Regions from separate parts of the Idiomarina piscisalsi genome, predicted to be linked through region 2. Evidence: riboswitches for the same ligand, from Rfam matches in the RefSeq annotation. Region 2 holds a riboswitch; the other holds the start of a gene.

Region 1 (14,901 bases), 1.2 Mb from region 2:
GCGGTGCGATCGAACATCGGCTTCTTTGAAACTCAAATGAATCGCCGTATTGCTGAAGGTATCTACTTCGGTGTTTTGCTGTGTATGGCGGTGTATAACCTGTTCGGGTTTGTCGCGTCGCGAGAACCGGAGTTTGGTCTGTACTCCTTATATACCGTGTTTTTCGCCGGTCTGATGCTCTCTTTGGAAGGTCTGGGTTTTCACTACCTCTGGCCCGAGTCCATTTATCTTCAGGATAAGGGCATCCCCATATTTGGTAGCCTGACATTTTTAACCGCCGCTTTATTTGCCTATCAGTTATTAGAGCTGAAGCGATATCGAAATACACTGGGGCGTGGTTTAATGGTTATGGCATTTTTGTCCGCAGCCAGCTTAGTGGTCGGTATATTTGCCAGTTATCGAATCAGCATTCATGTGCTACTGATACTGGCCGCCCCGGGGTGCTTTTTCTTGTTGTTGGTGGGTGCTTACTTATGGCGTAAAGGTTTCCTGTACGCTCGAATTTTTACATTGGCGTGGTGCAGCTTATTGCTGTCTGTGGTTGCAAACTCGCTCGGTTATTTGGGTGTCATAGACAGTATGTTCATTCAACGCCATGCCATCATGCTCGGTTCAGGGATAGAAATACTGCTACTTTCTTGGGTATTGGCAGTGCGCTACAACGAGCAGCGCAAAGAACGCCTGGCGGCGCAGCAAAAGTACAATCAAGAGCTTGAAGAAAATGTTGAAGAACGCACCTTTGAGCTGCAAATTGCGTTGCGTGAATTGCAGGACGTTAACAGTGAGCTTGAACAGAAAAACATGGAAGATCCGCTCACGGGGCTTTATAACCGTCGCTATTTCCAGCAACACCTTGAACGCGAGTTACGCAGAACGTTGCGCAGAGAGTTACCATTGGCGTTACTGATGATTGACGTCGACCGTTTCAAACCCATTAACGATACCCACGGACACATGGTGGGTGACCAAATTTTAAAACAGTTAGCTAACTTAATGAGGCAGCACGCTAAGCGAGCCGCTGATGTCGTTTGTCGATATGGTGGCGAAGAGTTTGCTATTATTCTGCCGGAAACAGACCTTGATGATGCGCGGATCTTTGCTGAGCAATTGCTAAGTATGGTTAGGGAGCAGCGCTTTGAAACTGATGTCGGAGAACAGCGTATCACCATCAGTGCCGGTGTTATTTCAACTAGCAATCGTATTTTTGATAACGTGGATGAGCTTTTCAAAGCCGCAGATGAGGCCTTGTATACCGCTAAGAATCAAGGTCGTGATCAGGTCGCTGAGTAGTAAAGCAGGAGTAATAAATGACGAATGAAGGGTCATTCCCAAAACGCCGCTTAAGACGGTTAAGACGTTCAGCTTTCAGTCGCAGGCTGGTTTCGGAAAACCAGCTGTCGGTGAACGATTTAATTTACCCTGTATTTGTGCTGGAAGGGCAGAATCAACGCGAAACGGTTGACTCTATGCCCGGCGTCGAACGTCTCAGTATCGATTTGTTGGTGGCTGAATGTAAACGTTTAGTCGAATTAGGCATTCCTATGGTCGCCCTATTTCCGGTAACGCCGGCGTCTGCAAAGTCTGAAATGGCAGAAGCGGCCTATGATGATAATGGTTTGGCGCAGCGAGCCGTAAAAGCGATAAAAACCGAGTGCCCGGAGTTGGGTGTAATGACCGACGTGGCTCTGGATCCGTTCACGACCCATGGTCAGGACGGCATTATTGACGACAATGGCTATGTTCAAAATGACATTACCACCGAGGTGCTGGTTAAACAGGCGTTGTCTCATGCGAAGGCCGGTGCCGATGTTGTTGCGCCGTCAGACATGATGGACGGCCGTATTGGTGCTATCCGTGATGTATTGGAAGGTGAAGGGTTCCATAATACTCAGATAATGGCCTATTCCGCTAAATACGCCAGTGCATTTTACGGGCCGTTCAGAGACGCAGTGGGCTCTGCAGGCAACTTAAAGGGCGGAGACAAAAAGACGTATCAAATGGACCCGGCAAACTCTGATGAAGCCCTGCATGAAATTGCTCTGGATATCCAGGAAGGTGCCGACATGGTGATGGTGAAGCCGGGCATGCCTTACTTAGATATCGTGCGTCGGGTAAAAGACGAATTCGGTGTGCCGACCTTTGCGTATCAAGTCAGTGGTGAATATGCCATGTTGCAAGCCGCCATTGCTAATGGGTGGTTGGGCGAAGACGTTGTCGAAGAGAGCTTGCTGGCTTTCAAGCGTGCCGGAGCTAATGGGATTTTGACGTACTTTGCTAAAACCATTGCTGAAAAGTGGGCTAAGTCTGAATAGCCGTTAAGCCGTTACTTCATTGGCAAGCTGTGCGAGTAATCCCTCGCGCAGTGCGCCATAAGTCACCTCAAACTCTTCTATATTAAGTGCTTCAGTAATACCGGCAAGAATCGCTAAGCCACCAGCCAAAACCGCTTTTCTGTCTTCTCTCAAGCCCGGGAAGTCGAGTGCGTCTACGGTTCCTTTTTGAGCGCATCGTTGAATTAATTCATTGAGCCACTCACGTGTTAACGTAGGCTGACTTTCGGCGTGCGCTATTTCACTAACCGCTCTGAATGTGCCCGACGCACCCAGTACACGTTGCCAGTTGTGCTGGCGGTAGTCGTTGAGAAAAGGCTCAATAAGGGTCGTAGCTTCACGTTTTGCCTGTGCGAAAGCCGGTTCACTCATCACGCCGCCTTTAAAATAACGATTCTGGAAAACCACACAACCCATGTCTAAACTTTGCAGGTATTTCGGGATCAACCCATGCCCAGCGATAACTTCTGTACTGGCCCCCCCAATATCAATGACCAGTACATCGTTGGCACATTGAGACACACTGCAAACGCCCGAGTAAATTAGTTCAGCTTCCTGCTCACCGGTAATCACCTGAATAGGGTGCCCTAAAGCGCTTTCAAATTGCTCTAATAGTGGGATTTGATTACTGGCTTTGCGCAGTGCCGCTGTCGCGACAACGGTCACGGCATCGGGCTGGAATTGTTCGAGCTCTGCGGCAAAACCTGACAGGCATTGACATGCTCGTTTCGCTGCATCGTCATCAATGGTATTTGCTGCGTTAAGCCCGTCGGCCAGTCTGACTTTCTGTTTGTGCCGTGTAAGCACTCGTGGCTTTGGGAAAAAACCGGTCATTGAAACCTCTGCCATCAACAAATGGAAGCTATTTGAGCCCATGTCGATGGCAGCCAGTTTTTTCTTTTTCAGCGCCATTGGCGAATTACGACCTCGGTGGTCCTGAACGACGGCCACGGGGCTTGCCTTTATTGCCGCCGGAGTTGTGGCGGCGTCGGCGTTGCGGTGGACGAGGTCGTCTCAAGTCACTCAACATAGCGTCGGCATCGTACTTAGTGACCGGAATGCTGTGACCAATGTATTCCTCAATAGCCGGAAGGTTATAAACATACTCCTCACACGCCAGGCTAATAGCTGCGCCGCTTGCGCCAGCACGGCCTGTGCGTCCTATGCGGTGCACGTAATCTTCACAGTCGTCCGGTAAATCGAAGTTATAGACATGCGTCACTTCCGGAATATGCAGTCCGCGTGCAGCGACATCGGTTGCAACCAAAAAGTCGATGCGGGCTTCTGAGAAGTCATCGAGAATTTTGAGTCGTTTCTTTTGGGGGACGTCACCTGTGAGTAAGCCTGCCCGGTGGCCGTTTGCCACTAACCAGCCGTGAACTTTCTCACAGCCATGCTTGGTATTAGCGAAAACAATCGCTTTTTCTGGCCAGTCTTCCTCAATAAGCGTCAACAGAAGCGGGAATTTGTCCGGCTTAGACGGGTAAAATAATTCTTCGGTAACCCGCACTGCTGTTTTCTGTGCCGGCTCAACTTCCAGTTTGGTTGGCGCGTTCATGTGCTCGTAGGCCAACTCTTGAACGCGATAAGACAGAGTCGCCGAAAATAAAAGATTGAGGCGTTTCGCAGGCTCGGGCATTTTCTGAAGTAAATAGCGAATATCGTCAATAAAGCCTAAGTCAAACATGCGATCGGCTTCGTCCAGCACCACCACCTCAATGTCATTCAATGAGAATAAGCCTTGCTTATAAAAGTCGATGAGGCGACCGGTAGTACCAACGAGAATGTCCGGACTATTGCTCAGTTGTTCCTTTTGAGCGTCGTAGCCTTCGCCACCGTATATGACACCCATGTTCAAACCACAGCTTTCAAGCAATGGTTCTGCGTCGTGGGCAATCTGAATGGCCAGTTCTCGCGTAGGAGCCATAATGAGTGCACGAGGGCCTGAATCGGTTTTTTCGGACGACGCGTTCTGCATTAAGCGGTTGAAAGTCGCCAGAAGAAATGACAAGGTTTTCCCTGTTCCGGTTTGAGCCTGACCAGCAACGTCGCGCTCAGATAACGCAACAGGCAGACTTAACGCCTGGATTGGAGTACAATATTCGAATCCGGCATTGGATAGCGCTTGCTGTAATTTGGGATGAAGCGCCAAATCAGCGAAACGAGTTTCTGAAAGATGTGTTTTATTCATAAGTTATAAGCATATCAGTTTGCGCTTGTATTCAAAAACAGAAATAATACTATTCTATATTTCCACGCGAAAGAATTTAGCGGAGAGTACCATGAGTGACGCAATTGTTCAGCTAAGCGATGACAGTTTTGATGAAGATGTCATCAAATCCGATAAACCTGTACTGGTCGACTTCTGGGCCGAGTGGTGTGGGCCGTGTAAAATGGTCGCGCCAATTCTGGACGACATTGCCGAAGAGTACAAAGGTAAGTTGGTTATTGGGAAGCTGAACGTGGACCATAACGAGCAAACCCCACCGAAATTTAATATTCGTGGCATTCCTACATTGCTGCTGTTTAAAGACGGCGATGTCATTGCAACGAAAGTGGGTGCATTGTCTCGTGCTCAGCTGGTCGAATTTTTAGAACAGCACATTTAATCGGTATCAAAAAGCGGCGCATTATGCGCCGTTTTTGTTAGCAAAACTGGACGAATTCTAATTTTGGTGATACCTTCTGTTTATTAACTATTCAAGCAGGCTTGCCAACTCCACCGGCGCGCCTTGTTAAGTAAGAGAAACTTCTGTTTCTGACTTCGCAACTCGCGAAATCCGAACGTTCCATTTGTTTTAATATTCTAGAGTCAATAAAAAGGCTTTGTGTTCAATCGATAACTCGAAAACCCTCCTATGAATCTAACTGAACTTAAAGATAAACCCGTAAACGAGCTTGTTGAGCTCGCGGACTCAATGGGCCTTGAGAATATGGCCCGTCTGCGTAAGCAGGACATCATTTTTGCTATTTTAAAAGCCCACGCGAAAAGCGGTGAAGACATATACGGCGGCGGTGTGTTGGAAATATTGCAGGACGGCTTCGGCTTCTTGCGATCGGCCGATTCGTCATATTTGGCCGGTCCGGATGACATTTATGTATCGCCTAGCCAAATTCGTCGCTTTAACTTGCGCACAGGTGATACGATTGGCGGTAAAATTCGACCGCCGAAAGACAGCGAACGTTATTTTGCCCTCCTGAAAATTCGCGAAGTCAACTTTGACAAACCTGAAAACTCCCGTAATAAAATTCTCTTTGAAAACCTGACACCATTGCACGCAGATGAACGTTTTCGTTTAGAGCGCGGTAATGGCAGTACGGAAGATATTACGGCGCGCGTTCTCGACTTGTCGGCCCCGATTGGTAAAGGCCAGCGTGGTCTTATTGTGGCGCCACCGAAAGCGGGTAAGACGCTATTACTGCAAAACGTTGCAACGTCTATTGCGGCGAATCATCCGGAAGCAGAGCTTATTGTACTGCTTATCGATGAGCGTCCGGAAGAAGTAACGGAAATGCACCGTTTGGTACAGGGTGAAGTGGTTGCTTCAACCTTCGATGAGCCAGCCAGTCGCCACGTACAGGTCGCGGAAATGGTTATCGAGAAAGCGAAGCGTTTGGTTGAGCACAAAAAAGATGTTGTCATCTTATTGGATTCAATTACTCGTTTGGCGCGCGCTTATAACACCGTTATTCCAAGCTCAGGTAAAGTCCTGACAGGTGGTGTGGACGCTAACGCGCTGCATAAACCAAAACGTTTCTTTGGTGCCGCACGTAACGTTGAAGAAGGCGGCAGCTTAACCATTATTGCGACAGCGCTTATCGACACCGGCTCAAAGATGGATGAAGTTATCTACGAAGAGTTTAAAGGTACCGGTAACATGGAATTGCACTTGAACCGTAAGTTGGCAGAGAAGCGAGTTTTCCCTGCAATCGACTTTAACCGTTCAGGTACACGTCGTGAAGAATTGCTGACGTCTCAGGACGAGCTTCAGAAAATGTGGATCCTGCGGAAGATTATGAACCCAATGGGCGAAGTTGAAGCCATGGAGTTTTTGATTGACCGTTTGCAAATGACTAAGACCAACGACGAATTCTTCGAATCGATGAAGCGTCAACGCAACAGCTAAGCGGCGTATGAAATATCAAGATCTGCGAGACTTCATCGCGCTCCTCGAGGAGCGCGGTGAACTCAAACGCATCCAGCAAGAAATCGATCCCTACCTTGAAATGACCGAAATATCTGACCGTACGTTAAAAGCAGAGGGCCCGGCCTTATTGTTTGAAAACGTGAAAGGTCATGATATGCCGGTGTTAGCGAATCTCTTTGGTACGCCAGAGCGGGTAGCTTTGGGTATGGGGCAAGAGTCGGTCACGGCACTACGCGACGTGGGCAAACTGCTTGCGTTTTTAAAGGAGCCTGAGCCGCCGAAAGGTTTCCGTGATGCGTTGAATTTGTTGCCTACCTACAAGAAAGTGCTGAGTATGTCGCCGAAAAAACTGAAAAAGGCGCCGTGTCAGCAGGTCGTCATGAGCGGTGACGAGGTCGACTTAACTAAGTTACCTATTCAGCATTGTTGGCCGGGCGATGTAGCGCCGTTAGTCACCTGGGGGCTTACGGTGACTCGGGGACCACATAAAGAGCGCCAGAACTTAGGTATTTATCGCCAGCAACTTTTGGGACCGAATAAGCTCATTATGCGTTGGTTGTCGCATCGCGGTGGTGCGCTGGACTTTCAGGAGTGGTGTCAGCAACATCCGGGTGAAAAGTTTCCGGTGTCCGTCGCATTAGGCGCTGACCCCGCTACGATTTTAGGTGCGGTGACGCCCGTACCAGATAGCCTTTCTGAATATGCCTTTGCTGGTTTACTGCGTGACAGCAAGACCGAAGTAACCCAATGTATTAGCAACGACTTACACGTACCGGCGCACGCAGAAATTATTCTGGAAGGTTACATTGAACCGGGTGAAACAGCGCCCGAAGGGCCGTACGGTGACCATACCGGCTACTATAACGAAGTGGATGAGTTTCCGGTGTTTACCGTGACGCATGTGACTCATCGTAAGGACCCAATTTACCACAGTACTTATACCGGTCGTCCGCCAGACGAGCCAGCGGTGCTGGGTGTGGCTTTGAACGAAGTCTTTATTCCGTTATTGCAAAAACAGTTTCCGGAAATTGTCGATTTTTATTTGCCGCCGGAAGGCTGTTCGTATCGTTTGGCCGTAGTCACTATGAAGAAGCAATATTCCGGACACGCTAAGCGGGTGATGATGGGTGTCTGGTCTTTCTTGCGTCAGTTTATGTATACCAAGTTTGTCATTGTGTGTGATGACGATGTGAATGCACGTGACTGGAAAGATGTGATTTGGGCGATGACGACCCGAATGGACCCGGCGCGCGACACCACATTGGTTGAGAATACACCAATTGATTACCTCGACTTCGCCTCTCCGGTGTCGGGCCTTGGCTCAAAAATGGGCATGGATGCAACCAATAAGTGGCCGGGCGAAACCGACCGTGAGTGGGGCGAGCCTATTGTCATGAGTGAAGAAGTTAAACAGCGTGTCGACCAGTTGTGGGACGAACTGAACATTATGGAGTCGTGAATGAGTCAACAAATGACCTGTAAAGCCGAAATTTCGCGCCAATTAGCGGACGCTGTATGGGAAGTGCGTTTGCAGTTGCCGCAGCCGGTTGAGTTTAAAGCAGGCCAATACATGATGGCGGTTATGGGCGAGAGAGATAAGCGACCTTTTAGTATTGCGTCATGCCCATCGAAGGGAAGTGAGTGGTTACTCCATGTAGGAGCAACGCCAGACAACACCTATGCGATGGAAGTGCTGGATAAAATACGCGCAGACGGTGAACTGGAAGTTGACGGCCCTGACGGTATTGCGTTTTATCGACAAGACAGCGATAAGCCTGCTGTCATTATTGCAGGCGGGACTGGTTTCTCTTATGCCTATTCCATTCTACAACAGCATTTACGAGCAACGCCGGAGCGCCCATTAACGTTATATTGGGGCGCAAAGAGCCTGGCCGATTTGTACCTGCATGACGAGCTTGAGCAATTAGCAAAACAATATGAACACTTTGACTATCACCCGGTGGTTGAAGACGCCGCTGGCGACTGGCCGTATTCTATTGGATTAGTCCACCAGGCGGTAATGGCGCGTCAACAGGACTTGCAAGACTGTGAAGTTTACATGGCCGGCCGTTTTGAAATGGTGCGCGTTATTAGAGACGACTTTGTCGCTCAAGGCGTACCGTTAGAAAACCTTTACGGTGACGCTCTGTCGTTTATTTAAAGACAATTTGTTAATGCAATAAGCTGCGTTATACTGACGCCGCTTTACCAAGGGGTGCCGGCAACGGCTGAGATGCGAAAGCGAACCCTTAAAACCTGATCCGGTTAATACTGGCGTAGGGATGGTAGAAAACCCGTCTAATACAGCCTTACCGGATCGTTTCTGACTTCGTTTTGAGGAAATGATCCATGCAAAAAATCACATCTTACTTAGCAGCCAGTATTGGCTTAGCATTATTGCAAACGCCGGTTCTGGCTTATGGTCAGGATAACGCCAGCGATTTCGAAATCATTGAAGTTAGCGGTGACTTTCACAAACGCACGCTGAATGAAACCACCAGCAGTGTGTCAATAATCGACCAAAATGCGATGCAGCAGCGTAATGCGCAGCATTTGCAGGATACGCTCAACAGCTTTGCCAACGTCAACTTCTCCGGTGGTACATCGACCGCACGCTTTATCCAGATTCGCGGCATGGGCGAGCGTTCTCAATTTGTTGATCCGGTTAGCCCGTCAGTCGGCCTTATTATAGATGGTATTGATTACAGCGGCTTAGGTACGGCCGCGTCGCTTTTCGATATCAACCAGATTGAAGTCTTCCGAGGACCGCAAAGCGGACGTTTTGGAGTCAACGCGATGGCCGGTTTAGTGTTGTTGGACAGCGTGCAACCAACGGAAGAGTTCAGTGGTCAGTTTGAGTTGTCAGCTGGTAATTATGACGAACGCATGGGTGGCTTAGCATTAAGCGGGCAACTGGGCGTACTGGGCAAGGCCCGCTTTTCTGTCAGTCAGTTTAAGCAAGACGGCTACATTGAGAATACCTATTTAGATCGAGACGACACGAACAATCGGGATGAACTTGGCGTACGGCTTTTGTTGAACACCGAATTTACCAGGAACTGGACGTTAGACACCGTCCTGCACTACAACGATGTTGATAACGGTTACGATGCCTTTAGCCTCGATAACAACCGAACGACGTTGTCAGATGAGCCGGGGTATGATCGCCTGGAAAGTGAAGCGGTAAAAACGACTCTGAATTATCTAGGCTGGGATAACAGCCGGCTTGAGTTGTCAGCCAGTGTTTTAAACGCAGATACTGCTTACGCCTTTGACGAAGACTGGACGTATGTTGGGATTGCTCCTGGTTGGGAGTACTCGTCATTTGATGCCTACCTTAGAGACAGAAAAGACAAAACAGCCGAGGTTCGTTGGTTATCAATCGATCCTGAAGCGTTATTTGGGGTAGTCACTGAGTGGGTAGCGGGAGCCTATTACTACGAAAAAGACGTAGCGCTGACGCGTGATTACTTTAATTGGGACTTAGGCCAGCCGGATATTTTCCAAAGTGATTATCGCAGTCAACATGCCGCGGTCTATGGCGAATTAACGCAGCACTGGAGTGAGAAGTTCTCCACTATTAGTGGCTTGCGTATTGAACAGTATGACAATGACTACACCGACAGCCGTAATATAGACGCGCAGCCTGAAGATACCATGGTCGGCGGTAGCTTTAGTGCTCGGTATCAGGCTGCACCAAATAGTTACTGGTATGCCACGGTATCGCGCGGTTATAAGTCAGGCGGTGTTAATGGCGAGGCTCTGGGTAAAGCAGACGACCAAGGCCTGGACGAACTCAAAGACTATCTGCTTGAGCGCGCGACTTTTGAGCCTGAAATTCTATGGAGTGCTGAGTTTGGTGTTAAAGGGAGCAGCCCAAGTGGGGACTTAACCTCGCGAGTGAGCACTTTTTACCATTGGCGTGACGATGTTCAGCTGAAAAGCTGGGTGAACCGTAATCAATCGTTTGTCGGTTATATTGAAAATGCCGCAGAAGGTAAAGGTTATGGCCTTGAGGCTGAAATCCGTAACAAACTGACGGACTGGTTGACACTATTTGCTTCTGCGAGCTGGCTGGAAACTGAAATAGAAGGCTTTGTGACAGAGGACGGCATGGATATGACAGGGCGTGAGCAAGCTCATGCGCCTCAGTATCAATTCAATGTTGGTCTCGAAGGTTGGTATGGCGAGAATGTTCAATGGGTGCTGCAGGCTGACGGCAAAGATGAGTTTTATTTCTCGAACTCCCATAATCAGAAATCTGAGTCTATGACATTGGTTCACCTTGCCGTGAATTACTACATCGATGACTGGCGTGTGAGTTTATGGGGACGGAACTTAACGGATGAAGATTACGAAGTGCGCGGTTTCTACTTTGCTAATGACCCCAGAACTCAGTACGCGAATGACGAAACCTACGTACAGTACGGTGAGCCGCGTCGTTTCGGTGTCACTGTTAGCAAATCGTTCTAAGGAAAAGCCGTGATAGAAACCCTGTTAGAACAGTTAATGATGAGCTCTTTGTGGGAATTAGCCGCACTGTTATTTGCGCTGGGGTACCTAGTGCTTGCGGCGCATCAGAAACAATGGTGTTGGCTGTCGGCAACCATAAGCTGCAGTATTTACGCGGTGTTGTTCTGGCAGGGTAAGTTGTATATGGAGTCGGTACTGCAGGCTATTTATGTGGTCATGGCGGGTTACGGCTGGTGGCAGTGGCGTTTCCAAAAATCCGCAGCGCAAGAGAGTCCCGGGGGGGCTAAGTACTCGTTGAGGTGGCATCTTTTACAGTGGGCTTGGCTGATACCTCTGGCTGCTATGACCGCTTATATGCTTTCTGTGTATACTGACGCCGACGCCGTGTGGCTCGATACTTATACCACTGTATTCAGTTTGCTGGCGACTTGGCTGGTGACTAAGAAAGCGTATGAAACCTGGTGGTACTGGCTGGTTATCGACAGTGTTTATGTCTATTTGTACGCCAGTAAAGGTTTTGTCGCAACAGCGTTGTTGTTTGTTGTCTACTTGGGATTAGTGATTTATGCCATGTGGCGTTGGCATCAGGATAATTCACAACCAGAGCCGGTAAAGAGTGCCGGATGATACCTGCACCTAAAACAGTCACTCGACTAACCAGTGGCCAGTCAAACCAAACGCTGCGGCTTAAATCCGATGACTCTGATCTCGTACTAAAGCGGTGGCAAAATGATGGCTTGTTTCAGGTTCATCGGGGCCTGGAGGTTGCTGTACAGAAAACGCTTGCCGAAAGCGGAGCTGCCCCTGACGTGTTGGACTGGAATGAAGCAGAAGGCTGGCTATTGCAGCCATACTTAGAAGTGCCTTCATTAAATCAGGTAACGTTATCGCCCGCTATTAAAGCAACGGTATTGGCTGAGGTTCTCGCGAAAATTCACTCCTTTAAGCCAAGCATTCCTCACTGGAGATTGAACGACAAAGTAGAGCATTATCTGCAGCAGCTTTCCAACTATCAACCTTCCTTGGCTAACTCTTTTCGGGAAGAGAAAAGCCAGCACCAGCAGGCGATTGATCAATGGCTGGAGTACCCGGTGCTTTGTCACAATGACCTGTCGATGAATCATATTCTTATGACGGCTCCCATTAAAGTGATTGACTGGGAGTATGCGGGAATCGGCCACCCACTGTTTGATATTGCGAATACCATCGTCATGAACAAGCTTGACGACGCAATGGCCGAACGGCTGCTGACAGACTACGCACGATTAACGCGTTATGACGTCGAGCTTGCTGATATGGCCGAATGGCTTGATTTGGTGGATTGGCTGAATAACTTATGGCAGCATTTACTTTCCTATTCTAAATAAAGTTGAAAGTAGCATGGCCGACAAACAGTTGACTGAAAAGGTTTACGGTTATTTAGCGGAAGATGAAGACGCGCGGGTGTGTAAGGATATTCCTGAATCGGCATGTCACCATCAGCCAAAATCGTTTGTGTTAATGCTGCTGTCTTTGACGTTAACTAAGTTGGGCGATAGCTTAGTCAGTGCCCGCTTAGTCTTACCCTGGATGCTAAGCTCGTTAGGCGCTCCTGCAATATTTATCAGTGCGCTAGTGCCTCTGCGAGAGTCGCTGGCGTTATTGCCTCAGCTGTTCGTAGCGCAACAATTACGCCAACAACCCGTTAGAAAATGGTTTTGGGTTGCAGGCAGCGTGGGGCAGGCTCTCTCTTTACTTTTAATGCTGTTTGCAGTGGCCACGCTGAATAACAGTGCACTGGGTTGGAGTGTTGTCTCGCTACTTGCACTGTTTAGCCTGTCCCGGGGGATTTGTTCTGTTGCCAATAAGGACGTTACCGGTAAAACGGTGTCTAAAACACGCCGAGGCCGACTATCGGGTGTCGCAGCCTCTTCTGCTGGTTTACTGACGTTGTTGACCGCTTTGTTTATTGTTTTTTCGCCAGAAGTGGAAGGTCAGCGTTGGCTATTTTTAGCCTTGCTGGGAGCGGGTGTTGTTTTATGGCTATTAGCGGCAGCCTTATACGCTGGCATTCCAGAAGTGGCTGGCGCAACTGAAGGTGGGGGAATGCAGTCTCTGAAGCCGTTAAGTCAATGTCTCTGCTTTGGCGGAACGGTCAGTTTGGGCATTTTGTTTTGACTCGCGCTTTGCTCGTCGCGGCTGCTTTTGCCATTCCTTATATTGTTGTGCTTATTCAGCGCCAGGGCGATACCGAATTAACCAGTCTGGGTAGTCTTATGCTGGCCAGTGGCCTTGCTGGCTTGCTGGCTGGGCGCTTTTGGGGACGTTGGTCTGACTCAGCCAGCCATCATGTTATGGCGGCAGCATCGGTCATGTCGACGTTCGTCATGGCGGCAGCACTGGCTATATTCTATTGGGCACCAAATTGGCTCGGTCTTGAGTGGATTGCTGCTTTATTGTTGTTTGCGTCCGCAGTCGCTCACCATGGTGCGCGGGTTGGCCGTAAAACGTATTTGGTCGATATGGCAAATCAGGATAATAGAGCACAACTGACCGCTGTTTCAAATACCGTTATGGGAGTTGTTTTATTAGCAGGGTTGTTACTTGGCTGGGTTGACTCAGCGTATGGAGCTCATGCTGTTTTATGGGTTCTTATTGCGGTAGGTATACTTGCAACGTTAAGCGCATTGAAACTACCCGACGTGTCCGGAGACACGTCAGCATAGCTTACAAAAACTGCTGCAGATTTTACTTTCCTCGAATGGTGGCGTAGAGACCAATAATTACCGCGGCAACGCCACCAATTAGGTACCAGATGGTGTTGTCTGTTGGTTCATTGGTTGCCATTTCCGATACTTCCGACGCAATGGATTGTGACGCTTCATAAGAGAAGTACAGCAAGATAGCGCCAACGATAATTAAAACAATACCAACTATGCGAGTCATAACGGTTTCCTTTTGTTGCGTTAACAGTTTCTCAATATATCGCACTGTTATTTAAGCGCAAGCCCTCATTTTTTTGTTGATTTATATCATACGGCATATTCCTTAACGATTATTGTAAGTGTAATTGTTAATAAGCGCACCGTTTAAAACTAAAATAACAAGATTGGGGAAGAACTATGACTAGAGCGCCTTTCAAGCTAGGTTTTTTATCGCTGTCTCTGGCTGCTGCGTTTGTGGCGCCAGGAACGGCTATGGCTCAAGATGCTGTTAATGCCGAAACCGGCGAGTCGATTGAACGCATTGTGACGTTGGGTTCACGCGTAAACGGTCGAACGGCGACCGAATCGGCCTCGCCTATTGATATTATTTCAGCCGATCAGCTGGTTGATACTGGTGCAACTGAACTGGGTAAAGCGCTGCAAATGAGTGCTCCGTCATTTAACTTCTCATCGACGACTATTTCAGATGGTTCGGATATTATTCGTCCGGCTACTTTGCGTGGTCTGAACCCGGATCAGGTATTGGTGTTGGTGAACGGTAAGCGCCGTCACCAGCAGGCGCTGGTTAACGTACAAGAAACCATCGGTAAAGGCTCTGCCGGGTATGACATTAACGCGATTCCAATTACGGCGGTTGAGCGTGTTGAAATTCTCCGCGATGGTGCAGCAGCACAATATGGCTCAGATGCGATTGCTGGTGTTATTAACATTACGCTGAAAAGCTCAGAAGGCGGTATGATTTCCGCTGAAGTTGGACAAACGTATGAAAAAGACGGTGAAGTGAATACCGTTGGTATTAATTTTGGTAAAGAATTCGATAATGGCTTCTTCAACGGTACGTTGGAATACCGTGACCGCGGCATGACCAACCGCGCATCGCCGGCTGAAGCATCACTTATTGGTGATTGGTTGTCTCCAAGCGGTGAACCTGTCGTTCGTTTACACGTTGGTGACGCAGACTCTGAAAATATGTACGCCTGGTTTAACGCGGGTTACAACTTGGGCAACACCACTGAGCTTTACGCG
Region 2 (14,901 bases):
CTTAGTTTGGGTTGTGAAAATATGACCAAGCGCAATATACGATGGCGCGTATTGCAGGGCGATAAGAACCTCGGTGTAACTGTGTGTAGAAATTCCTAATCGAACTTCACTTGAGCGTAACGCTTCTAAATCCACCGTTTGTAAGTCTTCCTGTCCTAAATGGACACCGTAAGCACCGTGTTTTATGGCAAGCTGCCAATGGTCATTAATAAACAGTTGTGCTTGATACGAATGAGCCAGCTCGATACTGCGTTTTATCGCTAACTCAACCGCTTCCGTGGGGGCGGATTTTATCCGCAGTTGCAAGGTTTTTATGCCCAGCTGCAGCAAATGTTTAACCCACTCAAAGGAATCAACAACCGGGTATAGACTCGGTGACTTACTGAGCTTTGGAAATGCTGACGTTGGCGCTGGCAGGTTAGTAGCCCGTATATTCGGAAAGTGTTTAAGGTTGTTTGGCCAACGAGTATGAGCAACCGGGCCTGGGCCTTTGCCAATCCCCGCTGCCTCCAGTAAGCCCTTGTGAACATAGGCATTAGCCAGTGTCAGAGCGTCTTCCAGCGGATAGTCATGCGCTGAAACGGCGGCAATTGCTGATGAGAGGGTGCAGCCGGTGCCGTGGTCATGAATGGTTGTCACTTTCGTCTGTAAATAGGTCAGATACGGTTGGTCATAAATTGGCGTTTTAGGTACGTAAATATCAGCTATCGCTTCGTTATCGTGCAGCTCATCTTCGACGCCGGTTATCAGCACACCGTTTGCACCCAAGTTAACGAGTTTTGACGCAGCAGTTAAAGCATTTTCTTTATCGGAGACTCTAATGCCGCTCAGCCATGACACCTCATCAGTATTGGGGGTTATCAGGTCAACAAGCGTTAACAGTCTATGGCTTTGTTTTTGCGTTAAGGTCGACAACGGATCATTTTGGGTGGTGATCATGACCGGGTCCCAGACTACAAAAGGCTTCTCAACGTTTTTAGGCCAGGCTTTCAAAAATTCGACAATGGCATCCAATTGCTCGCTGTTACTGAGCAAGCCAATTTTAATGGCCGCTGGAGGCATATCCTTCAGCAGACAGTTAAGTTGTTGGCTAACCGCCTGATCACTTAATTCATACAACCCTGTTACTGCGACCGAATTCTGTGCCGTTACTGTAGTAATAACGCTGCAACCGTGGCAATCAAAGCTTCTAGCGGTGTGCAGATCGGCCTGAATACCCGCTCCACCACCGCTGTCAGAGCCTGCGATAGTCCATACCACAGGCTGTTCAGAGCGTGCGTCAGTCATGACTCAGCTCCAACTTCATCAGCCGCTGCATCTTTAAAGGTGACATCGATGCGCTCATTCGCTAAATGCCCTGAATACTGCCTTACCTCATGGGAAATTTTCATGGAGCAGAATTTAGGACCGCACATGGAACAAAACTGCGCCGTTTTATTGGACTCCTGTGGCAAGGTTTCATCGTGATAATTGCGCGCGGTTACAGGATCTAATGCGAGGTTGAACTGATCCTCCCAACGAAACTCAAAGCGAGCTTTGGACATGGCGTCGTCTCTTGCCTGGGCACCCGGGTGTCCTTTCGCTAAATCAGCGGCGTGTGCTGCAATTTTGTAAGCAATGAGCCCTTGCTTAACGTCTTCTTTATTGGGCAAACCTAAGTGTTCTTTCGGTGTAACGTAACAGAGCATGGCGCAGCCAAAGGCACCTATCATGGCGGCTCCTATACCGGACGTAATATGATCATAGCCGGGGGCAATGTCGGTGGTTAAGGGGCCGAGTGTATAAAAAGGCGCTTCATGGCAATGTTTGAGCTGCTCGTCCATGTTTTCCTGAATTTTGTGCATCGGGACATGGCCCGGACCTTCAATCATGACTTGTACGTCATATTCCCAGGCTATCGTAGTCAGCTCACCTAAAACACGGAGCTCAGCGAACTGAGCCTTGTCATTGGCATCAGCAATAGACCCCGGACGTAAGCCGTCACCCAATGACAGCGAAACATCATATTTTGCACATATCTCACAAATATCGCGGAAATGTTCGTACAGGAAGCTCTCTTTACGGTGCGCCATGCACCACTTAGCCATAATCGAACCACCGCGCGATACAATACCCGTCACTCGGTTAGCCGTCAGTTCGATAAAGTCATGTAACACGCCGGCATGAATAGTGAAGTAGTCAACGCCTTGCTCAGCTTGCTCCAAAAGCACTTCCTTAAATATCGGCCAGGTTAGGTCTTCGGCGATACCATTAACGCGCTCCAGTGCCTGATAAATAGGAACGGTACCAATGGGGACTGGGCTGTTGCGTAGAATCCATTCTCGGGTTTGGTGAATATTACGTCCGGTCGACAAGTCCATTACCGTATCCGCACCCCAACGAGTGGCCCAAATCAGCTTTTCAACTTCTTCTTCAATCGACGAACTGACCGATGAGTTGCCGATATTCGCGTTTACTTTCACTAAAAAGTTGCGACCTATGATCATAGGCTCAGATTCCGGGTGGTTCACATTGGCCGGAATAATGGCGCGACCTTTGGCAACCTCATCACGAACAAATTCCGGGGTTACCGGGTTGTCTAAATGCTCCCGACCCATGTTTTCCCGCAACGCAATAAATTCCATTTCGGGAGTCACAATGCCACGGCGCGCATAGGCTAGCTGTGTCACGCCGCTTTTGTCGGCATTTTTAGCCCTCGCGCTTATCCAGCCTGATCGCAGTGGTTTGAGTCCGGTTTTTACATCGACGACTGAGTTAGGATCACCATAGACACTGGATGTATCATAAACGTCGACGGGTAAATTGGGTGGTGGCGTTACGCCTGGTGTTGGCTGATGCAAAGTTTCGCTTAAATGAATACGGCGAAATGGCACATGAATATCAGGCTGACTGCCTTGAAGAAATTCACGGGTTGAATTAGGAAAATAGCTGCCCGAAACGGACGTTAAAAACGATTCTGCTTGTTGGCGGTTTTGACGATTAGTTGATGACATAGCATTCTCTCCAGCTAAAAATAACAGGGTTTAGAGATGCTTGTCAGGAGTGTTGAAAGGAACAATGGCGCTGAAAAGGGGAGACTCCCTGGCCACTGCTCTCTTGTTCCCTTCGCAGGTATTAGCCTGATCAGGTTCAACGGATCCCGCTTTTGCGGTCTCAGCCTGTTACTCTTTAAGCAACGAGGCACTCCGACAAGATTCTTTTTTAGTGGAACAAAATACGTAGCTTATTGCAACAACGAATGTGTGAACAGTTACTGCTGTATCAATTTATTAACGACTCTTCGGAACCTTCTCTTGGCTTGTTTAAATACTGCGAGCTTCGAGCTCAATTCGAGACGCCGCACCATAGATTTTGCTGGCATCACCTTGCAATTCACCTTCCGGAGTAATGGTCGGCCAAAGGTCTGTTAAAGACTTCAACACATTGCGAGTTTCATCAATAGCCGATGAGGCTTTTTTGGCTTCTTCGCTATTGATTCGCTCTAAGCGGTTCAGTGCAATTTCTTTAAAGCCGAGTGCGTCCTGATATTCATGTACTTGTGCAACTTTACCTTCCTGAATACCCACAGCGTACTCATCGGCGGTTGCCATTAGCATAGTAGCGACGCTTAATAGCACGCCTTTCGCTGTCATATCGGCGATAGGTTCGTGTGCGCTGATAGTATCAAGCAGTACGTTGTAATTATTCATGACAACGTCTTTGCTGTTGTCGTTAATAACGCTGTCAGCTAACGCTTCCAGTTCATCGGCGAAGCCCGGTTGTCCGCGGTCCGAAAAAGCTTTCTTGAGACCTGCGTAAAGTTCATCGCCAGGGTGCTTCATATGAGTTTTTGCCATTTCAATGTGGCCTTGCTCATAAAGCTTCATACCAACCCAAAGGTGGCCGCGAATAAACCCAAGCTGCGCTAAAAATGCGGTGTCATTGGAACTTAAGTCTATTTCAGGCGCGGCCATTTCGCCTTCCGCCATGGGGGCTGTCATAAAAGACGCCGGTGCTGCGTTTGGCTGAGTTAATGGCGCTGCATTAACGGTTGAGGCGGCTATTGTTGATGCTAAAACGCTGCCAACACCAACCCAAACTTTTTTCTTCTCAAACATAGAAAAACCTTATGTGCTTTTTTGAAAGAATGATCTGGTGTATATTTGCAGAAATGATAACTATTCGCAAGTTTAGGCTATGATATTTCACGTTCAAAAAGCGATTGATGAGGTCGTTATAGACAATCTCATTGCAGGACTGTCTGCAGAACAATTCAGTGACGGTAAAGCCACGGCGGGCTGGGCAGCCAAAGAGGTTAAAAACAATCAGCAACTGACCGGCAAAAAAGCCAAAGCAGCCACCGACTTATTGCTTGAAAAGCTCCATACTAACCCATTGGTGCAGTCGGCTATGCGACCAAAACATGTGGCTCGTTGCAGCATTAACCGCTATGAGCCGGGTCAGTATTATGGTACCCACATGGATGACTCTTTAATGAACGGTGTGCGTACTGACATTTCTTTTACGTTGGGGTTATCCGAACCTGAAGCCTTTGAGGGCGGTGAACTGGTTATTGAGGACTCCAGCGGCGAGCGAAGCTGGCGGCTGGGGAAAGGGGATATATTGATATACCCAAGCCACTACCTACATCGGGTTAATGAGGTGACCCAAGGGGCGCGTCTGGCAATGATAGGCTGGGTGCAAAGCGTGATAAAACACCCCAGCCACCGGGAGCTTTTGTTTGACGTTGAGCAGTCCTTGAAAGCCGAGTTTGAGGCGAACGGTAAGTCGGCAAACTTTGATCGGTTGGCGAAAGTGTTTCATAACCTAATGAGAGAGTGGGCGGACATTTAATGCCGCCCACAGTACTGTTTTAGCCCGCTAAGGTGACACCGCAAACTATTAGCAAAGCGATATTGGCGAACAGACCAATCATAAAAAAGTAACTGCGTGGACTTGGGTTCTTCTCAGTGGCAATAACGTAGTAAAGCACCATGTGAATAAGACGTGCACCCACAAATATCCAAACCAGCAGCGCTGTCCAGAACGCACTTGCGCCAACAAAGAACGCCAGAAAAGTCGTGCCCAGCATAAGAGGATAGTTTTCAAGTGAGTTCATGAAGGTTCGATGCGCACGAAAAACAAACGAGTCGTGACTCAGTGACTCGTTAATCTTTCCCGGCACGGCGCCGGGTTGTTTGGCTTTGCGTCCACTAGCGACCAGCCACTGAACTAGTAAAATAACCAGAGCTGCAAAAACGCCCCAGTAAGATAGTAAATAGGTTTCAGATCCGTTCATTGTTATCTCCTTCGTTATTATTTTTAATGCATATTTTCGTCAATTGGCTGCAGCACCGCAATTCCAGCAAACCTCAAAGGCTGAGCCGTTTAATTCCTGGCATTGGTTACAACGCCAGTCGTCACCATTTGCCTGTACTTCTATTTGCTCTATGAGTTTCTGCGCTGTGGCAAGTTGAGTGTCGTCAACTAACCAAAGCTCTGGCCACGTGTCCAGTGGCGCTAAGTCGCCAGCTGCACCACTTGAAAACTCATTTTTCATAACGGTTTCTATACCGTTCATGCGTAACACATTACGCACGTTTTCCACTAAAAGTTTGTTTTCATGGGTATAAATTAACGTCATGGCGACCTTCAGTTGGTTTACAGGCGAATACTTTGAGCCAATACACTCACACCGGACAGCATCATTAATCCGAGCGTTAATTGACGGAAACGATACTCGGAAACATGATGCTGGAGCTTGTGACCGACGGTTGCGCCAATCAGTGCGCCCGGCAATAGGCTCAAAATAAGGTAAAAGTGTGCTTCTGCGTAGATGGCCTGACGTGAAAAATTGAACACGTTAGCAATGGCAATACAGCAAAAAAACAGGCTTAAAGCGGCTCTGAACTGCTGCTTAGGAATACGGGCGTTTGCCAGAAACAGAACAATGGGCGGGCCTCCGAGGGTCATTAAGCCGTTTAAAATGCCTGAACTACTGCCTACCGCAATGTGACCTGGTGCGTGTTCTGCGGTTGGAAACTGTTTGCCGCTGGCAAGAGCAAGCGCCACTGCTAAAATAACACCACCAAGAACCAACTTAATGAGTTGGTCATCAATAGCGAGTAACAAGGAACCGGCAATAATTGATGTGGTAACGCCCGATATAATCAGCCACTTCCATTGTGACGGGCGGGCGGCTTCACGGTTTTTCCAATAGATCCAGGCACCTACCATGATATTTATGACCGACAAGGCTGGTGTCAGAACGCTGATAGGAAACCACAAAGCCAAAATGGGAACGGCGAGTAGGCCAGAGCCAAAACCACTAATGCCTTGCAGCATAGCGGCGAAAAAGAATACCAATGCGGCGGCAAAATACTCCAATTTAACCTCTTTTATCGCTAATGTTTGAAAACGGCTTTTCAGTCGCTGCAATAGTCTTCATAATGACAACAATAATAACAACGGAGCTGAGCATGCGGGTGACTCTGGTCGTGTTGTTGACCTTATTCCTGGCACTACAATACCGTCTCTGGTTTGGGAAAAACAGTTTGCCAGATTATTGGCGTTTGCAACAGGAAGTCAGCAACCAAAAAGTAACCAATGAAAATCTCGAACGGCGCAATCAACTGATTTACGCGGACATTGAAGACCTGCGTGACGGTGAAGATGCGCTGGAAGAGCGTGCTCGTAATGAACTGGGAATGATTAAAAAGGACGAAGTGTTCTTCCGTCTGGTTCCGGACAGAGCACAATAACGATATGACAAGCACCGAACCCACCGAACACTGCAACGTTAAAGCGGTTATACCGGCAGCCGGCCACGGCAGCCGAATGCAAAGCAATATTCCTAAACAGTTTTTAACCGTTGGCGGTAAAACCCTATTACAGTACAGCATTGAAGCGGTATGCGCTGATTCGCGTGTAACCGAAGTGATTGTTGCGGTGTCTGCTCCGGATTCAAATGACTTACCTGATGTTTCTGAGTTAGCGGTGTCGCAGACCGTTACTTATGTTCGTGGCGGCGAAACACGCGCTGAATCAGTGTGCAAAGGAGTTGAATACGCATTGGTTCAGGGGGCAACGCACGCACTGGTTCATGATGCGGCAAGGCCTTGCTTACCTAAAGAGGCGCTAGCCCGGGTCATTGATAGCGGGGTTGCCAGTCAACACGGCGCGATTTTAGCCATTCCGGTTCGGGACTCGTTAAAGCGAGCCATGTCGTTGAACAACAACGCTGCACATATTGAAGAAAGTGTTGAACGTGAGCACTTATGGCAAGCACAGACTCCGCAAGTGTTTCATGCACGAACGTTATTGAATGGTATTCATCACATGGGCGCGCACAATCCGCAACTGACCGATGAGGCCTCGGCAATGCAATGGTTGGGATATCAGCCGATTTTGGTTGAGGGCGCTTTTAAAAATCTAAAGGTCACTCACCCGGAAGACTTTGAATGTGTTGCCAACTGGCTGTTGGCACCCGTAACGACAGAATAAGGAAACAACTCAATGAAAATTCGAGTGGGTCATGGTTATGACGTGCACCGGTGGGGCGCTGACAAACCGTTGATTTTAGGTGGTATTGAAATTCCTCATTCACAGGGGCTGGAGGCACACTCTGATGGTGACGTGGTTCTCCATGCTGTGACCGATGCGTTGCTGGGTGCTATGGCATTGGGCGATATTGGCAAGCACTTTCCGGATACCGATGAACAATACAGAGGCGCGGACAGCGCGCAACTTTTAGAGCACGCTGTTAATTTGTGTCAGCAGAAAGAATTTCAGGTCGGCAATATTGATATTACCATTGTCGCTCAAGCACCGAAGATGGCCCCTCACATTGATGACATGCGTTCGCGCATCGCAGGCTGTTTAAAAACCTGCGTAGATAACGTCAATGTTAAAGCAACGACGACGGAGGAACTGGGGTTTGTTGGGCGGGAAGAAGGCATTGCCTGCCATGCAGTCGTGCTGATGGAGTCGTTTTAATGTTGGCACCAGACCAAGTGAATTGTCAGGCGTTAGCGGCTTTAAACGTCGGTGAAAAGCCAAATGCCGCTTCTAAAGCGTCGCCCGAAGACTTTCAGGTTATCGAACAACTCAATGTTGACGATGAGCAAGAGGGTGAGCATCAATGGCTATGGGTGAAAAAGAGGGGAGCTAATACGGCCTTTTGCGCTGAGAAAATTGCCCGTTTTGCTGGCGTGTCGCCAAAGCAGGTCAGTTATTCTGGTCTGAAAGACAGACAAGCGGTTACCTGGCAATGGTTCTCCATACAGCTACCGGGTAAAGATACGCTGGACTGGCAGCAGCTCAACGATAACGAAATGACAGTTGAGCGTGTCATCAGGCGCACGAAAAAGTTACGCAGTGGCCTACACACCGGCAATCGCTTTGTCATTCGCTTACACAATGTCAGCGATATGGCGCTTTTGAAAGACCGCTGGCATCAAGTCACACAGAGCGGTGCTATCAACTACTTTGGTGAGCAGCGCTTTGGCCGTTTCGGCGATAATGTGGCTGAAGCCGAAAAGTGGATATTGGCGAGTCGTCCTAAACGACTATCGAAAACCAAGCGAGGACTTTATTTATCGGCTTTGCGGAGTTATCTGTTTAATTTAATAGCGTCAGAGCGCGTTAAGCAATTGGGTGCAGATGCTTTATTAGATGGTGACTGTGCCGTATTGGCTGGTTCTAACTCGATGTTTACGATTGAGCAGTGGGACGATGAACTTAAGCAGCGGCTTACCAGTAACGATATTGAAATTGCATTGCCTCTGCCTGGTTCGGCTAAAAAGACGATGACTGCAGGTGAGTCAGCAGCGTTTGAAAATATGCTGCTGGCGCCTTACGAAAGCTGGATAGAGGCGTTAGCCAAGCTTCGGGTTGATGAAGGCCGGCGCGCCTGGAAAGTCATTCCCGCCGAAGCGGAACTCAATGAACTTGACGAAGCGACCGTTGAGCTGAGTTTTACTCTGCCTTCCGGTGCTTATGCAACAACGATTTTAAATGAAATTGCGACAATAAGTGGTGAACCCAAATGATGAAAATTTTGCTGAGTAATGATGATGGTGTGCATGCTCCGGGAATACGGGCGCTTTACCTGGCATTAAAAGAAGTAGCTGAAGTGCGGGTCATTGCGCCGGATAGAAACTGCTCTGGCGCAAGTAACTCGTTAACGCTGCACAATCCACTTCGTATTCGCAAGCTGGATAATGGCTTTTACTCGGTGAATGGCACACCAACAGACTGTGTTCACTTAGGCACGAACTCACCCATAGCGGAAGACGTCGATTTAGTGGTTTCGGGTATTAATGACAGCCCAAACATGGGTGACGACGTTTTGTATTCCGGCACGGTGGCTGCGGCGATGGAAGGGCGCTTTATGGGACTGCCGTCAATTGCTGTTTCTATGGGCGGTCGAGGTCACGATTATTATGAGACGGCAGCAAAAATTGTTGCAGATATTGTGTCTGACATGGAAAAAGCACCGTTGCGTTTAGATACCGTGCTTAACATTAATGTGCCATATACCACTTATGATAAATTGAAAGGTACGAAGGTAACGAAACTAGGACGTCGTCACCGTGCGGATACCATGGTGCACGATCGCGACCCTTTTGGTAACGAAATTTTTTGGTATGGTCCAATCGGACATCACACGAGTGATGAGCCTCAGACTGATTTTGCGGCAATTCATGACGGGTATGTGTCCATTACGCCGTTAAGTCTCGATATGACGGCTCAGCGCCATACCGATACGTTAACGGAGTGGTTAGATCAGAAAAAATGATGAAGACAATCAGTGGACAGGCGCGAGCCAAAAAGCTTATCCAGCAATTGAGCGATCTGGGTATTACCAACCAGCAAGTGTTGCAGGTTATTGCTGAAACGCCGCGCCATGTATTTATGCCGGAGTCGTTAGCCCATAAGGCTTACGAGAATACTGCATTGCCTATCGGTAACGGACAGACTATTTCGCAGCCGTTAATGGTCGCGACAATGACTCAGTTACTCATGCAGCATAATTGCCACAATGTATTGGAAATTGGTACTGGCTCTGGCTATCAAACCGCGATACTGGCTCAGTTGGTCGATAAAGTTTTTAGCGTAGAGCGCATTGCTCAGTTGCAATATCAGGCCAAGCGCCGACTACGTCAATTAGACTTGCATAATGTGTCAATGCGACATGGTGATGGTTGGAAAGGGTGGAGCAGTAAAGCGCCTTTTGACGGTATTATTGTCACGGCAGCCGCCAGCGAAATACCCTCTGACTTAGTGGCTCAGCTAGCCGACGGAGGCGTTATGATTATCCCTGTTGGCGGTACAAATGAAGCCCAAAGTCTGACGGTTATTCGTCGTTTTGGGGACAGCGTTGAACAGCAGCAAATTGGTGATGTTCGGTTTGTGCCTTTAGTGAAAGGAGAGCTCAGTTGAAGCTGTTTTCTGCGCTGTATGACAGAGTATTAAGTTGGTCTGAACACCCTCGGGCAAAAGCTATTTTAGCTTTACTCAGCTTTTCGGAATCCGTTATTTTTCCCGTTCCACCAGACGTCATGCTGGCGCCAATGGCGATGACGCAACCGGACAAAGCCTGGCGCTTAGCGTTCTTAACAACAGTAAGTTCTGCTGCTGGTGGGGTGCTTGGTTATTTTCTTGGGTTCTGGGCGTTTGAAACCGTGGTTTTGCCCGCCGTTGAAACTCTGGGTTATGAAAGTAAACTCGAGGTTGTTAAAAGTTGGTTTGCAACCTGGGGTTTTTGGATAGTCTTTATCGCGGGTTTCTCGCCGATTCCTTATAAGTTGTTTACGGTGACCGCGGGCGTTATGCAGATTGCGTTTTTCCCGTTTTTATTAGCGTCGGTTATTAGTCGCGGTTTGCGCTTTTATCTCGTGGCGTGGCTGCTTAAAACGGGTGGCCCTAAAATGGCTGTAAAACTTCGTGAATATGTTGATCGAATAGGCTGGTCACTGGTAATACTATTGATAGTAGCCTACATAGTGGTGCAATTGGTTTAGGGATGCGATTGAAAAACGGGATGTTACAGAGTCTTATAGTGCTTTCCTTGCTGCCAATTGTGCTGCAAGGTTGCAGCAGTCGCTCTCAACCGGCTCCCGTTGATACCTTGTATACTGGCAAAACATACCGGGATTTTCAGCCTGACTCGTTAGATGCCAAAAAGTACGAAGTACAAAAAGGAGAAACCCTTTATTCAATTGCGTTTCGCGCCAACATGGACGTTGATGACATAGCGAGGCTGAATAACTTAGCAAGGCCTTATACCATATACCCGGGGCAGACACTGGACTTAGTGGGCAGTGCCAAAAGTACTGGTACCAGTGAACCAACTCAAAGACCTCAAAGTAATAAACAAACAGCAAATCGCGCACAAAATAATATAAAAACGCCCGTTGCCAAGACTCAGAAGAAAGAGTATGGTCAAAAAGTAGACACGAAAAAAACAGTGAAAAAACAAACCGATACTCGCAAACAAAGGCGTCGAAAGCCGGTGCGGGTAAGGTCTGAAGCGGCAATGCCAAGTAATGCTGAGTTAGCCTGGCAATGGCCGTCGACAGGAAAAATTATAGAACGTTTTTCACTGAAAGACAGAGGAAATAAAGGGCTCGATTTTGCTGGTAACAGGGGTGACCCAGTAAAAGCCGCCGCAGCGGGTAAAGTGGTTTATGTCGGAAATGCGCTTAGAGGTTTTGGTAATTTAATCATTTTGAAACATAACGATGATTATATTACTGCCTATGCCCACAATGAGGACATTCTCGTCAAAGAACAAGAATGGGTGGACATAGGTGAAACGATAGCCCGCATGGGGGACTCAGGTGCAAAAGGTATTAAATTGCATTTTGAGGTTCGTTTCAGAGGTAAGTCGGTGAATCCTGAGCATTATTTACCGAGCTCTCGCTAGTGACGTGGAAATAATAATAACAAGATATGGAGGTCGACGTGTGCATTAACACGGTTTTCAGATTAACAGGAGCTTGTTATGAGCCAGATAAAGGAAGAAGCTGTCGACACTATCGAAATCAGCGAGGAAGAAGCGCTGCTTGAAAATGCAGATGAAGCGCAACAGTCTGCAACGAGCTCTGATGAGGAGTTAGAAGAGGCGCTATCATCGTCCTCAAGTCAATATCAAAAGAAAATGGATGCCACTCAGCTTTACTTAGGTGAGATAGGCTTTTCTCCATTACTGACCGCTGAAGAAGAGGTCTTTTATTCACGACGTGCGTTAAAAGGCGATAAAGCCGCTCGTCGGCGCATGATTGAAAGTAATCTTCGGTTGGTGGTTAAAATTGCCCGCCGCTATTCAAACCGGGGCTTAGCGTTACTGGATTTAGTGGAAGAGGGGAATTTAGGTCTTATTCGTGCGGTTGAAAAGTTTGATCCGGAACGAGGATTCCGTTTTTCAACCTACGCCACTTGGTGGATACGCCAAACCATTGAGCGGGCAATTATGAACCAAACCCGCACCATTCGTTTACCCATTCATGTGGTTAAAGAGCTGAATATCTACCTGCGCGCGGCACGTGAACTGGCGCACAAGCTTGACCATGAGCCAACAGCTGAAGATATTGCTAAGAGTCTGGATAAGCCGGTTGGTGATATTACTAAAATGCTGCGTTTGAATGAGCGCATAGCATCGGTCGATACGCCAGTGGGAGGCGAAAACGATAAAGCCTTGCTGGATATTCTGGCGGACGAAGATGATCACGGTCCTGAAGGTGTGCTTCAGGATGAAAACCTGAAAACGAATATTACTGACTGGCTGGAGTCACTCAACGATAAGCAAAAAGAAGTGCTTGCGCGTCGCTTCGGCTTGCTGGGATATGAAGCATCAACGCTTGAAGACGTCGGTCGTGAAATCGGCTTAACTCGAGAGCGTGTTCGTCAAATCCAGGTGGAAGCGTTAAGAAAGCTAAGAGATTCACTCAAGCAGCAGGGACTAACGTTGGACTCTCTTTTTGCCGGACAATAGTGGCTATTAGCTATCGGAGAAAGACGAAGGGCTCGGTATTTACCGGGCCCTTCTTCTTTTTATAGTTTACTTTTCCAACTAAAGAGTAACTCAAGCGCTTGCCTTGGACTTAAATCGTTTAAGTCGGTGGTTTGAAGGTGTTCGATAATTGGGTTTGGCCTTTCAGGTTCAAGCGGCAAACTCGGCTGCTTTTCATTGGGCTTTGCTGGCATTGATTTGTGGCTACCATGATGCGCTGTTTCCAACTCTTTTAACTTAAGTTTTGCTTGTTGAATAACATGCTCTGGGACACCGGCCAGTTTTGCCACTTGCAAGCCAAAGCTTTGGTTTGCCGCGCCCTCACTGACCGTATGCAAAAAGGCAATGGTATCGCCGTGCTCTTTAGCATTCACGTGAACGTTGCTGGTCGCAGGCAATTCGTCTGCCAGTTCCGTCAGTTCAAAATAGTGTGTTGCGAACAGCGTTAAGCATTGCAGTTTCTGCGCCAGATAATCAGCACAGGACCATGCCAGCGACAAACCGTCGTAGGTTGATGTGCCGCGACCAATTTCGTCCATAAGTACAAGGCTATTTGGCGTAGCATTATGCAAAATATTTGCGGTTTCCGTCATTTCAACCATAAAAGTCGAGCGGCCAGAAGCCAGGTCATCAGATGCTCCGATACGCGTGAAAATTCGATCAATACAGCCAATGCGAGCTGTCTTAGCCGGAACATAGCAACCCATATGCGCCAGAATCACAATAAGTGCGGCTTGACGCATATAGGTTGATTTACCGCCCATATTGGGGCCGGTGATCATGAGCATGCGCTGTGTGTTATTTAAGGCAACATCATTTGCTATGAATGGGGTTTCGCTAAGTTGCTCAATAACGGGGTGTCGTGCCTGTTCAAGCTCGACCAGACTGGAGTCGTCGGTAAGTTCAGGCCGGCAGTAGTCCCAATTGTTAGCCAGCTGGGCGAAGCAGCTGAGGGTATCCAGTTGCGCTAACGCTGATGCTGTTCTTTGCAAGTCAGCAACGTAAGGCATTAGCTGTTCGAAGAGTTGATCGTATAACCATTTTTCTCTTGCCAGTGATCGCGCTTGTGCGTTAAGAACCTTGTCCTCATGCTCTTTAAGCTCAGGCACAATGTAACGCTCTGTATTTTTTAATGTTTGGCGTCGTTGGTAATGATCAGGCACTAATTCCGCGTTTTGCCGGCTCACTTCAATAAAATAGCCATGCACCTTGTTATAACCGACCTTTAAGGTCGTAATACCGGTTTGTTGGCGCTCCCGCTGCTCCAGCTGATGAAGGTAGTCGGTGGCCCCGGTGGCTAGATCCCGCAGGTCATCCAGCTCACTGTCGTAGCCTTCGGCAATAACGCCGCCATCTCTAATCAATAAAGGCGGATTATCGATAACAGCACGCTCTAAGCGATCAACCACTTCAGGGAAAAGCAAAATAGCCTCGTTCAATTGGTTGAGGCTTCGGTGCTTTAATTGGCTTTTAATATCAGGCAGCTGCTTCAGACTGTCTCTTAAACGGGCAAAGTCTTTAGGGCGGGCGGTTCTTAAGCCAACCCGTGCAACGATACGCTCAATGTCTGATAGCGACTTCAGGCTGGTTTGCAAAGGCTCGTAAGCGTTATTTTCCAATAGGGCTGCAACCGCATCGTAGCGTTTATTTAAGGCGTACTGATTTCGAATTGGGCGCTGTAGCCAACGTTGAAACTGGCGGCTGCCCATGGCCGAGGCTGTTTTATCCAATACTGCCGATAAATGTGTGTTAGCGTCGCCCAGGCTTTGTTGTAATTCAAGGTTACGGCGAGTAGCTGCATCTAGAATAAGGGCATCACTAGGGTGCTCTGTAACAATCGACTGGATATGCGGTAACGCCGAGCGCTGAGTTTCTTTTACATAGTGAAGAATAGCCCCTGCCGCGCC

What was found. Region 2 has a riboswitch for thiamine pyrophosphate ahead of thiC (phosphomethylpyrimidine synthase ThiC). Riboswitches for the same ligand answer to the same signal wherever they lie in the genome.
Region 1: it holds a riboswitch for thiamine pyrophosphate, as region 2 does, so the genes downstream of both, CEW91_RS01290 (TonB-dependent receptor) here and thiC (phosphomethylpyrimidine synthase ThiC) in region 2, are expected to answer to the same signal.

What each region holds. Positions count from the first base shown of each region.
Region 1 covers NZ_CP022133.1:266,582-281,482, forward strand. The annotation lists gene CEW91_RS01250 (sensor domain-containing diguanylate cyclase) at 1-1,290, shown strand, start outside; gene hemB (porphobilinogen synthase) at 1,308-2,312, shown strand; gene CEW91_RS01260 (Ppx/GppA family phosphatase) at 2,316-3,281, opposite strand; gene rhlB (ATP-dependent RNA helicase RhlB) at 3,250-4,521, opposite strand; gene trxA (thioredoxin TrxA) at 4,613-4,939, shown strand; gene rho (transcription termination factor Rho) at 5,189-6,457, shown strand; gene ubiD (4-hydroxy-3-polyprenylbenzoate decarboxylase) at 6,465-7,937, shown strand; gene fre (NAD(P)H-flavin reductase) at 7,938-8,639, shown strand; TPP riboswitch at 8,680-8,778, shown strand; gene CEW91_RS01290 (TonB-dependent receptor) at 8,828-10,951, shown strand; gene pnuC (nicotinamide riboside transporter PnuC) at 10,961-11,578, shown strand; gene CEW91_RS01300 (phosphotransferase) at 11,575-12,318, shown strand; gene CEW91_RS12370 (hypothetical protein) at 12,332-13,108, shown strand; gene CEW91_RS12375 (hypothetical protein) at 13,063-13,656, shown strand; gene CEW91_RS01310 (DUF3185 family protein) at 13,679-13,876, opposite strand; gene CEW91_RS01315 (TonB-dependent receptor plug domain-containing protein) at 14,053-14,901, shown strand, end outside.
Region 2 covers NZ_CP022133.1:1,489,846-1,504,746, reverse strand. The annotation lists gene thiE (thiamine phosphate synthase) at 1-1,287, opposite strand, end outside; gene thiC (phosphomethylpyrimidine synthase ThiC) at 1,284-2,993, opposite strand; TPP riboswitch at 3,084-3,198, opposite strand; gene CEW91_RS07250 (hypothetical protein) at 3,303-4,097, opposite strand; gene CEW91_RS07245 (Fe2+-dependent dioxygenase) at 4,177-4,833, shown strand; gene CEW91_RS07240 (MAPEG family protein) at 4,853-5,278, opposite strand; gene CEW91_RS07235 (putative signal transducing protein) at 5,318-5,623, opposite strand; gene CEW91_RS07230 (sulfite exporter TauE/SafE family protein) at 5,641-6,417, opposite strand; gene ftsB (cell division protein FtsB) at 6,459-6,740, shown strand; gene ispD (2-C-methyl-D-erythritol 4-phosphate cytidylyltransferase) at 6,745-7,482, shown strand; gene ispF (2-C-methyl-D-erythritol 2,4-cyclodiphosphate synthase) at 7,495-7,974, shown strand; gene truD (tRNA pseudouridine(13) synthase TruD) at 7,974-9,029, shown strand; gene surE (5'/3'-nucleotidase SurE) at 9,026-9,778, shown strand; gene CEW91_RS07200 (protein-L-isoaspartate(D-aspartate) O-methyltransferase) at 9,775-10,422, shown strand; gene CEW91_RS07195 (YqaA family protein) at 10,419-11,003, shown strand; gene CEW91_RS07190 (peptidoglycan DD-metalloendopeptidase family protein) at 11,024-11,908, shown strand; gene rpoS (RNA polymerase sigma factor RpoS) at 11,987-12,976, shown strand; gene mutS (DNA mismatch repair protein MutS) at 13,036-14,901, opposite strand, start outside.